Regions from separate parts of the Massilia sp. TWR1-2-2 genome, predicted to be linked through region 2. Evidence: predicted binding sites of a transcription regulator. Region 2 holds the regulator's gene; the other holds the start of a gene.
The links. The regulator LexA, encoded in region 2, represses DNA repair genes until DNA is damaged. The targets are predictions, from matches to a motif close to ACTGTATNNNNATACAGT.
Positions count from the first base shown of each region.

Region 1: a site for LexA is predicted at 2,510-2,527, ahead of imuA (translesion DNA synthesis-associated protein ImuA). Genes of this name have one in related genera too.

Region 1 is NZ_JAFCWM010000051.1:6,146-11,914, forward strand. It holds gene ACP7DD_RS25070 (TonB-dependent receptor) at 1-1,865, opposite strand, end outside; gene ACP7DD_RS25075 (hypothetical protein) at 2,049-2,381, shown strand; gene imuA (translesion DNA synthesis-associated protein ImuA) at 2,547-3,254, shown strand; gene ACP7DD_RS25085 (Y-family DNA polymerase) at 3,184-4,665, shown strand; gene ACP7DD_RS25090 (alpha/beta hydrolase family protein) at 4,739-5,497, shown strand; gene ACP7DD_RS25095 (hypothetical protein) at 5,594-5,769, opposite strand, start outside.
Region 2 is NZ_JAFCWM010000019.1:46,363-52,131, forward strand. It holds gene rpsR (30S ribosomal protein S18) at 1-190, opposite strand, end outside; gene priB (primosomal replication protein N) at 223-516, opposite strand; gene rpsF (30S ribosomal protein S6) at 559-963, opposite strand; gene ACP7DD_RS18105 (DUF29 domain-containing protein) at 1,112-1,567, opposite strand; gene lexA (transcriptional repressor LexA) at 1,757-2,392, shown strand; gene ACP7DD_RS18115 (tetratricopeptide repeat protein) at 2,414-3,055, opposite strand; gene ACP7DD_RS18120 (cystathionine gamma-synthase family protein) at 3,164-4,408, opposite strand; gene purF (amidophosphoribosyltransferase) at 4,418-5,769, opposite strand, start outside.

The sequences.
Region 1 (5,769 bases), on a different contig from region 2:
TTGCTGAGACGATAATAGAGGGCGCCGTCGACGCGGGTGAACGACGGCAGCGTCACCGTGTTGGAGGTCGAGGTGGCCAAGCTGTCCCGATACACCACGCCCAAGGCCACGCCGAGCTGATCGTTGATGTCGTAGCGGTTCCACAGAGAGAAGGCGTGCTTCGGCACCATCCCCAGCCTGTTGCCGGAACGCACCGTGGCGGACTGGTCGGCCGTCAACTTGGCGTCCTGGTAGGCGTAGCCGCCCATTACGCTCCAGGCCTGCGTCACCTGGCCCGACAATGCCAACTCGACGCCCTTGGTGGTCTGGCCGTCGACCAGCACGCTGCTGCCGGCGACCGCACCGGGCACGACGACATTGGTGCGGTCGAGCTGGTAGATCGCGGCCGTGGCCGACAGTGCCGGCGTCACGTCCCACTTCATACCGACTTCGACGTTGTCAAATTTTTCAGGATCGAAAGCGCGGTTGCTGGCGGTCAGCGAGGTGAGCTGATCGCCGGCGCGTGGCACATAGGCGCGGCTGTAGCTGGCGTACAGCGACATCGCTTCCATCGGCTTGTAGATCAGGCCGGCGCGTGGCGATACGGGCGTGTCGATCACGTCAAACGCCCCGTTGCTGGTGGCCAGGCGGTTGTTGAAGTCGACGCTGAAGCGGTCGTAGCGCAAGCCTGCCACTGCCTGCCACTGTGGCGAGAACACGATCTGATCCTGCACATACACGGAGGCGACATTGGCGACACTGTCGTTGCTGGTGATTACGGTGGGAAAGCTGATGGCGCCGGTGTACTGCGGATTGGTCGCTGGCACGCTCGAGTTGCCCGCAAACACGCCGGTGCGACGCAAGTTATCGGTTTCCTGGCGGCCAAGCTCAACCCCGGCGGCGACCTTGTGGGTCACGCTGCCGGTCGCGATCGAGAAGGTCAGGTCGGTCTGGTTGAAGCTGTTGCTGCGCTCGGTGGCGTCGTAATAGGCGCCCAGGGCCAGCCGGCCGGTGCTCGGGCTGACGGCGCTGTTGGCGTAGATGTTCTGGTAGAACTTGTCGTAGTTGGCAATCCGGGTGCGGTTGCGCAGCACCACGTTGTTGCCGAAGTCATGCTTGAGGTAGGCCGAGAAAGCGTTCACGCGCACGCCGGTCGGACTCAGCTCGGCGCTGCCAAAGAAGGCCGATGGATCGGTATCGTAGGGACGCCCGCTCAGCGAGGGCACGCCGCGGTCGGCGATGCGGTCGTCACGGAAGTGCTCGTAAGCGAGGTTGATGGTGGTGTTCTTGCCGGCGCGCAGCGTCATCGTTGGATTGATGCCCTTGCGCTCGAGTTCGACGCCTTCGCGGTAGCTCTCTGATTGCTCGGCCATGGCATTTACGCGCACCGCCACGTCGTCGCTGATGGCGCCGCCGACATCGACTGCGGCACGCCGGTGGCCGTAGCTGCCCACGCTGGCCGTTGCCCTGCGTATTGGTGCCCAGCCAGCCTCCTTGCTGACCCGGTTGATCACGCCGCCCGAGCCGCCACGGCCAAAGATCATCGCACTGGCGCCTTTGATGGCCTCGACGCTGTCGATATTGTAGAAGTCGCGATAGTACTGCACGTCGTCGCGCACGCCGTCGACATAGAAATCGCTGGTCGAACTGTTGCCGCGGAACACCGCGGCATCGCGATTGCCTTCCCCTTGGGCTGCAACGATGCCCGGCACATACAGGATGGCGTCGGCGATGCTTTGCATGGCCTGGTCGTTCATCAGTTGGCGCGTGATCACGGTAACCGACTGCGGCGTATCGCGCAGCAGCGTGTCGGTCTTCATCACAGTGGCCGAGGTTTTCTCAACATAGCCATTGTCGGCAGAGCCGATCACTGTGACAACGGGCATGGTGGACGTGTTTTGCTGCGCAAAGGCGGTGCTTGTGACGAAGGCGCTGGCGACGGCGAGGGCCAGCCGTGTCGGCCGGCTAAAGGGGAATGTCGATGTCATGGTTTTATTTGAATGAGAATGAGAATGAGAACAATTCGCAATAATATTGCAAATCATGTTTACTTGCAAGTGGGATGCGCCATGTTTGCACCCGCGGCGCCGCCGTCCGCGCATGCCGACAGCGCCAGCGCCATGTCCGATGTCATCAGGCGCCGTCCCGAATCGAAGGCTCCAATAATTGTCGGGAAAGCGCCAGGTATCGACGGCAGCGCCGGGCGACGTGCTTGCGTCGCCCGGCGACGCGCCATCGGGCCTGGCGCATCGCCGGCCCAGCGTGGGAAGGGACGCATCGATGGAACTGTCGCGGGCCGCCAGGATCGGTGCGCGGTGGCGCTGCTCGCCGCGACGGTTCCGATTGCGTCGCACGCGCTGGGCGCCGCGGCGTCGAGGGCAGACGTTGAAGAGCCGAACTGATGAAATTTGCCTTTTTTATCGACCCAGGCATGACCGGCTGGGCCTGTGCATTTGCCAGATGAATAAGCCCAAGTCAAGCTGCCGCGCACAATAAAAGATAGGCCTTGCCAAACCTGGATCCGAATAGTACTGTGTATTCATACAGTAGTTTTAGACGGATCCACCATGACACTTCATCAATCTATTGCCTCGCCCGAGGCCTTGCACCCGTCGCTCTGGCTGGCCTCCCAACTGGCCCATTCCACCGCGCGCTGCGTCGATACTGGCCATCCGGCGCTGTCGGCGCAGCTGCCTGGCGGCGGCTGGCCGACCGGCACCCTCATTGACCTGATGCTGCAGCAGCCCGGCATCGGCGAACTGCGGCTGCTGCGTCCGGCCCTGGTAACCGCGGCGCGGCGCCGCATCGTGCTGCTGCAGCCGCCCCATCCACCGCAGGCGCTGGCGTTGGCCGCGCTCGGGCTGGCGCCGTCGCAGCTGGTCTGGGTCCGCGCCAGCCGCAGTAGCGACGCGCTGTGGGCGGCCGAGCAGGTGCTGCGCAGCGGCAGTTGCGGCGCCGTGCTGTTCTGGCAAAACCACGCCCGCGGCGAAACCTTGCGCAGGCTGCACCTGGCCGCGCAAAGCGGCGAAACGCTGTTTTTCATGCTGCGCCCGCTGGCGGCCGCGCAAGACAGTTCGCCGGCGCCGCTGCGGCTGTCGCTGCGGCCGGCCGCCGGCGGCCTCAACATCGAATTCGTAAAACGCCGGGGACCGCAGCGCGATGCGCCGCTGTTCCTGCCCCTGACTCCTTCTTTACTGCAGCGCCATGCGTCTTTGGATCGGGCTCTACCTGCCCCAGTTACCGCTCGAAGTATTTTGCCCGAACTGGTCCAGTGACAGTGCCAGCGTCGTGCTCGAACAGGAACGGGTGCTGGCCGTGTCGCCCGCCGCGCAGGCTGCCGGCGTGCAGGCCGGCATGCGGCGCGGCGGCGTGCTCATGCTCATGCCCGAGGCCAAATTGTACGAGCGCACCGTCGAGCGCGAGGCCGAGGCGCTGCATGCGGTAGCGATGGCGCTGCTGCAGTACACGCCGCTGGTGGCGCAGGCCGAGGAATCGACCTTGCTGATCGACATCGGCGCCAGCTTGCGCCTGTTCGGCGGCATTCGCGCGCTGTGCCGGCGCATCCGCGCCAACCTGCGCGCGCTCGGCTTTACCGCGCAGCTCAGCTGCGCGCCTACCGCGCGCGGCGCCTGGATGCTGGCGCGCCATGGCGGCGCGCGCACCATCAAGATGGCGTCGCTGGTGCACCGGCTCGACCGGCTGCCGAGTGCCTTGCCGCCGCCGGCGCGCCCGTTCGCCGCCTGGTTCGAAGGCATCGGCTGCTTCAGCCTGGGTGACATGCGGCGCCTGCCGCGGCCAGGGCTGCAGCGGCGCTGCGGCCGGCCGCTGCTTGACATCCTCGACGCCGCCTATGGCATGACGCCGGAGCTGTTCGACTGGATCGAGGCGCCCACCACCTTCAGCGCCAAGCTCGAACTGTTCGACCGCGTCGAAAACGCCGAGGCGCTGCTGTTCGGCGCCCACCGGCTGCTGCTGCAACTGACCGGCTGGCTGTGCGCGCGCCAGCTGGCGGTCGAACGCATCACCTTGCAGCTCGAACACGAGCGCGGCCGGGTGGCGCGCGCGCCGACCCTGATCGAAATCGTGCTCGCCGAGCCCACCTGGCGCGACGAGCACCTGGTGCGCCTGCTCAAGGAGCGGCTCGGCAAGCAGGTGCTCGCGGCGCCCGTCATCGGCCTGTGCCTCGAGGCGCTGCAGGTGCAGCCGATGGCGCCGCCGAGCGACTCGCTGTTTCCCGAGCCGGGCGGCAGCGAGCAGGACCAGCTGCGCATGCTCGAGCTGCTGGTGGCGCGGCTGGGGCCGGAAAACGTGCTGCAGGCCGCGCCGCAGGCCGATTACCGGCCCGAGCTGGCCAACGTCTGGGTGCCGGTGCAACAAAAGATCCGCGCGGCGGTGCGCGATGCGCAGATGCCGCCCGACGTGCTCAGCCTGCCGCGACCGAGCTGGCTGCTGGCCAAGCCGATCGCGCTGCTGATGCGCAATCACCGGCCGTTCTACGGTTCGCCGCTGAAGATGGCGTCGACGCCGGAACGGATCGAGGCCGGCTGGTGGAGCCAGTCGCAAACGCGCGACTATTTCATCGCCGAAGGGGAGGATCACGCGCATTACTGGGTGTACCGCGAGCGCATCGTCGGCGCCCAGCAAGACAGCGAACCGCGCTGGTTCCTGCACGGCCTGTTCGGCTGAGTGCGCACACTTGCCGATCGTGAAGATATGGCGCACAGTGCAACACAGGATATCGACGGAATCGGGGATCGACATGCGAAGCGAACGACAGGATTTTCCCGGAGCGGAAGGGCAGCAGCTGGCGGCGCGGCTCGATGCGCCGGATGGCCCGATCAGGGCCTACGCCCTGTTTGCCCACTGTTTCACCTGTGGCAAGGATGTGTTTGCGGCAAGCCGGATCGCTGAGGCGCTGACCGAGCATGGCATCGCGGTGCTGCGTTTCGATTTCACCGGGCTCGGCGCCAGCGAGGGCGAATTCGCCAACACCAACTTCTCGTCCAACGTGGCCGACCTGGTGGCGGCGGCCGACTTCCTGCGCACGAGCAAGGAGGCGCCGCGCATCCTGATCGGCCACAGTCTGGGAGGCGCGGCTGTGCTGGCGGCGGCCGCGGCGATGCCGGAAGTGCAGGCCGTCGTCACCCTGGCGGCGCCAAGCGACCCGGAGCACGTGCGAGGCTTGCTGGGCCATTCCCTGGGTGCGATCGAACAGAGCGGCGAAGCTGATGTGCAACTGGCCGGGCGGCCTTTCAAGATCAAGCGCCAGTTCCTGATCGACGCGGCCAGCCACAACCTGACGCAGAAGATATCCACCCTGCAGCGGGCGCTGCTGGTGATGCATTCGCCGCGCGACGCGACGGTCGACATCAGCAACGCCTTGACGATTTTTTCAGCGGCAAAGCATCCGAAGAGTTTCATCTCGCTCGACGACGCCGACCACCTGCTCGCGCGCAGGGAGGACGCGACGTATGTGGCGGCGATGATCGCCGTGTGGAGCGAGCGCTACTTGAAGTAGAGCGCCTTACAGGAATCGCAAAGCAATCAACAACCCCTGAAACATTAACGTCGTGCGAGAGGGGAAGGGTGCAGAAAGCGTACGACGATGCCGGCACTACTCGTCGTCAAACTCTTCGGCCAGGTTCTTCCAGCCTTTTTTCTTGGCGAACTCGCTGAACTCTTCCGGCGCTTCCAGCACGATCAACTTGCTGTCCTGCAGCCCCGGATCGCTGTGCTCGAAGTTCGGCCCCACGTAGCCGAGCGCGCGCAGGCGGTCGATGATGTTGCCGA
Region 2 (5,769 bases):
GGCGTGCTGGCATGATCTTGCCGTTTTCCTGGACGAAGTCTTTCAGGGTGTCGACGTCTTTGTAGTCGACCTGCTCGACGTTTGCTGCGGTGAAGCGGCAGAATTTCTTGCGCTTGAACAGTGGGTTCTGTTGTTTGCGTTTTTCTTTGAGCTTGAGCTTGTTCTTGTCGAACTTTTTACCGAATGCCATTTGAGGCTCCTGTATCTAAAAATGTGCTCCGCTTAGGCGGCGGCACTAAAATCAATGATGTGAAACACCAACGCTTTGCTACTGCGACTCTTTTTGGCCAGAAAACCGGTGAACTGGTGTGCTGCGCCTAACTCGGCCCGGGAGAACCTGCCTGAAATCTCGCCCGCGGCGAACGCGGTGATGTCAAACTCGGTCAACCTGCTTACCCCTGCTTCCACCTGCTGCGAACTATGCGTCAGGGTGGCGGACACGATCGGCACGCCGGCCGGGGTATAACGCAAAACGTCGCGCTCCGAAATATGGGCTACAAACTGAAGTTGATTCACTGGTGTGATTCACTTCGCCAGCTGAGGGTCTCTTGCCAAAAATTAGGCAGCTGCTGGGGCTGGTGCTGCTGGAGCGGCTGCAGGAGCTGGCGCTTCCGAGCGGTGGCTCTTGGCTGCGTCTTCACGTTGTACCGACTTCATCATCGGCGACGGCGTGATTTCAGCCTTCTTCATCTTAACGGTGAGGTGACGCAGCACGGCATCATTGAATTTGAACGCGGTTTCGAGTTCCACGAGGGTCTCGTTGTCGCATTCGATGTTGATGCAGATGTAGTGCGCTTTAGGCAGCTTCTGGATCGAGTAAGCCATCTGACGACGGCCCCAGTCTTCGACGCGATGAATGTTACCGCCGCGTGCAGTGACGCTGGCTTTGTAACGTTCGATCATCGCCGGGACTTGCTCGCTTTGGTCCGGGTGGACGATAAAAACGATTTCATAATGACGCATGCATAACTCCTTAGGGACGTTTAAAACAAAAGCCCACCTCGGCGTCAAGACGAGTGTGGGAAGGGAAAGCCGGCAATTATAGCGCGGAATGGGGCGGGCAGGCAAGCATCACCGCCGCCCGCGGAGGCGGAACGTGGCTTTCCGATCTTCAGGGGACGAAGTCGAAGTCGAACAACTGATTCTGCGAATACGGATTGACCGTGGGGAAAGCTGATACGGACAACCCTGTTTCGTGCGCCGCCCGACGAACCGCGACCGGAAAAGCCTCTGCCACATCCTGCATCACGGAGGGACGCAGGCTCGGGCTATCCTTGAGCAGCGCCTCGATTGCATCGCGCTGCTCAGTTAAAGTTGCCAACCAGCTTCCACCAATCCGATGGTGCTGGAACTGACACTTCAACAGGTGCATGAGCAAGACTTTGAGGCGACTCGCTAACTCCCTGCGTTCCTTGCTCATGGCCGCTCGCAGTTCCTCGATCAGATTTTCGACGTCGAGCAAGTGTAAATGCCCTTTCCGCAACAGCTCAATCTGGCGCCCATACCAGAGCACAAGATCCTGATCATATTCCGCGCACGCCTTCTTCTTCGACTCGAGTTCCAACATGGCTGCCTCCTTCCAATTCCACATTAGCACCCAAAGAAACCGCAGTCCAGCGTCACGCAGCCGCCTTTTGATGCGTGAAATCGACCAAAAACCGGGTCTGACCCCGTTTTTGTGAACTTTCACTTGCATTGAGCGAAATACTGTACAAAAATACAGTCTGTTTATATAACCAGCCCTCGGGCAACGCCAATGATCAAGCTCACCGCACGGCAAGAAGAGATCCTGAACCTGATCCGGGAAGCAATCGAAAACACCGGCTTTCCGCCGACGCGCGCCGAAATCGCCGCCGAACTGGGTTTCAAGTCGGCCAACGCCGCCGAGGAGCATTTGCAGGCACTGGCGCGCAAGGGCGCCATCGAGATTTCACCCGGCACGTCGCGCGGCATCCGCCTGATCGGTCCGGCCGTCGAGGCGAGCCCGATGCCGCCGCCGACCTTGATGATGGCGCTGCCGCTGGTTGGACGCGTCGCCGCCGGTTCGCCGATCCTGGCGCTGGAACATGTCGAGGCGACCTACAGCGTCGACCCTGCCATGTTCGCGTCGAAGCCGGATTACCTGCTGAAGGTGCGCGGCCTGTCGATGCGCGACGCCGGCATCATGGATGGCGACCTGCTGGCTGTGAAAAAAGTCGACACCGCCAAGAATGGGCAGATCGTGGTCGCGCGGATTGGCGACGACGTCACCGTCAAGCGCTACAAGAAAACCGGATCGCTGATCGAGCTGTTCCCGGAAAATCCGGACTTCAAGGTCATCAAGGTCGATCCGGCGGTGGACGATTTCACGCTTGAAGGCCTCGCCGTCGGGCTGATGCGCTCCTGGCACTGAGCCGGGTTAACTAGCCAGCGCCTAGTTGTCGTACTTGCGCTTGGGTGTGACAGCGGGCATGCTCTTGACCAGTTCGTTGTGCTCTTTGACAAACTTATCGGTGGCGGCGCGCCAGGCGTCATAATCGGCCAGCACCAGCTTGGCGCTGATGCTGGCATCGGCGCCCATGCGCGTATGGACTTCGCCGAGGTAGGCCGTGGCGGCCTCGAGTTCCTGCTTGTTGAGCAGCTTTGAAATATCTTCCGGAATGCGCGTCGTCAGCGGCGCGCTGGCATTCAGGTTTGCCACAAAGCCATTGTTGCAATCCTGCCAGGTGGTCATCGCCGCCGCAACGCTGTTGATCTCGTCGTTCGCCTTCGATATTGCCGGTATGCGCGGCGCGGGGCACCGGAACTTGCCCGCCTTGAGGTCGGCGCCATCGTACTTCGACACCCAGTAATCAATATCTGCGCGGCGCAGTTCGCGCTTCTTCATCACTTCCAGCGAGGCTGCGGCAGTCTTGTTGCCCTTCGCCGACGACTTCTTGAACCACGCATCGGCCTTCACCAGGTCGATCGCTCCGGCTTCGCCGTACCAGTACATTTCGCCGAGATGCAATTGCGCCTCGGCGTTGCCGGCGTTGGCCAGCTTGGTGTAAAGCTGCAATGCTTGTGGGAATGCCATCTTCTCGAACAAGGCGTTGGCATCGGCCAGTTCATCGGCATGGGCAACAGTGAAGAAAGCAAGAGCGAGCCAGAAGACGATTTTTTTTCATTTTTATCGCAGCAAGAATTAAACAGGCTCCAGCGCACCCTGGAAGTCGGCCAGCAGGTCGGCCGTGTCCTCGATGCCGACCGACACGCGGATCAGCGACTCGGCGATGCCCATGCTGGCGCGGCGCTCGGCGCCCATTTCGTAAAAGATCGTGTGGGCCACCGGAATGACCAGGGTGCGCGTGTCACCCAGGTTGCTCGCGGGGATCCCGATCCGCAGGCGGTTCAGGTAGTCGAAGCAGTCGATGCCATCGTTCAGCTCGAAGCTGAACAGCGAGCCGGCAGAGCGGAACAGTTCGCTCGTAATCGCATGCTGGGGATGCGACGCCAGCCCCGGATAATGCACGGCCGCCACGCGCGGATCAGCCTCGAGCATGCGTGCCAGCGCCAGCGCATTGGCGCAGCTGCGTTCCATGCGCAGCGCCAGCGTTTCGGCGCCCACCGCGATGTGGTGCGCCGCTTCCGGTCCGAGCGATGCGCCGAAGTCGCGCAAGCCCTTGGCGCGAAGTTGCGCCATGCCCCACTGCGCCGGCGGATTGCGCTTGTAGTTGGCGGCGATGTGCGGATAGTTTGTCCAGTCGTAAGCGCCAGTGTCGGTCAGGCTGCCGCCGAGCGCAATGCCGTGGCCGCCGATCGACTTGGTCAGCGCGTTGACGACCAGGCCGGCGCCGACCGACTTCGGCCGGAACAGGTAAGGCGTCGTCATCGTGTTGTCGACAACGAACAGGATGCCGCGCTCGCGGCACAGCTGGCCAATGCGCACCAGGTCGGCGACCTGGGTGCGCGGATTGGCGATCGTTTCGACGAACACAATGCGCGTTGCCGGCGTCAACGCCGCGGCAACATTGGCAACATCGGTGGCGTCGACAAACGCGACGTCGACGCCCTGCCCGGCAACCGTCTGCCACAGGCTGTTGGTGTTACCGAACAAGAAGGCGGACGAAACCACATGGTCGCCGGCGCGCAGCAGACCCTGGAACACCGCGCCGATCGCGCCCATGCCGGTGGCAAAGCACAAGGTCGCCACGCCGTCTTCCATGCGGGTAAGCTTGTCTTCCAGCGCCGCGACCGTCGGGTTGCCCTGGCGGCCGTAGCGGAAACCCGGCTCCTTGCCCTGGAACACAGACGCCAGCTGGCGCGCATCGGTGTAGCCGAACGCGACCGAGGTATGCACCGGCTTGTGCAGCGAACCATGCTCGATCGGCTTTTGCCGGTCGTTGTGCAAGATGGTGGTGGTGAAGCCGAACTGTTTCTTGTCGCTCACGATGCCGCCCTATTCCGCCGTTGCCAAGGTCAGGTTGAGCTGCGTGCGGGCGGCGTCCTCGGCCGGCTCCTTCTTCGGATTGTGGCGCGCGAACTCGAGGCGATCGAGGTAGTCCTGGGTAACGTCGCCGGTGACGTAGATGCCGTCGAAACAGGAGGCCTCGAAGTTCTGCAGCGCCGGGTTGACGTCGCAGATCGAGCGCTTGAGCGCGTCGACGTCCTGGTACACCAGCTTGTCGGCGGTGATCTCGCGGCAGATTTCTTCGTTGCTGCGCCCGTAAGCGATCAGCTCGCCGCGAGTCGGCATGTCGATGCCGTACACGTTCGGAAACAGTACCGGCGGCGCGGCCGAGGCGAAGTAGACGTTGCGGGCGCCCGCTTCGCGCGCCATCTGGACGATTTCGCGGCTGGTGGTGCCGCGCACGATCGAATCGTCGACCAGCAGCACGTTCTTGCCCTTGAATTCGGAGCCGATGGCGTTTAGCTTCTGGCGCACCGACTTGCTGCGGATCGCCTGGCCGGGCATCAGGAAGGTGCGGCCGATGTAGCGGTTCTTGATGAAGCCTTCGCGGTATTCGATGCCGAGCTTGAGCGCGAGCTGGATTGCGGCCGGGCGCGACGAATCGGGAATCGGCATGACGACGTCGATCTCGCCGCTTGCAAATTCCTTGCGGATTTTCTCGGCCAGGTACTCGCCCATCTTCAGGCGCGTGGCGTACACCGAGGCGCCGTCGAGGATCGAGTCCGGGCGCGCCAGGTAGACGAATTCAAATGCGCACGGGTTGAGCGACGGGTTCTCGGCGCACTGACGCTGGTGCAACTTGCCGTCATTGTCGATGAACACTGCCTCGCCCGGCGCGATATCGCGCAGGAAGCGAAAGCCGATGCCTTCCAGGGCGACCGACTCGCTGGCGACGAGGTATTCATTGCCCTCGTCGGTCTCGTTGACGCCGATGCACAGCGGACGGATGCCGAACGGATCGCGAAACGCCAGCAGGCCGTGGCCGGCAATCTGCGCCACCACCGCGTAGGCGCCGCGCACCCGCTTGTGCACCATGGCGACGGCCTTGAAAATGGAGTCCGGATCGAGCGAATAGCCGGTGGTCGATTCCTGGATTTCGTGGGCCAGCACGTTAAGCAATACTTCCGAATCCGAATCGGTATTGATGTGGCGGCGATCATTCTTGAACAGCGCTTGTTTCAGTTCGTCCTGATTGGTCAGGTTGCCGTTGTGCGCCAGCGTGATGCCGAACGGCGCATTGACGTAGAACGGCTGCGCTTCCTCTTCGCTGGACGAGCCGGCGGTCGGATAGCGGCAATGGCCGATGCCGGAATTGCCCTGCAGTGAACGCATGTTGCGGG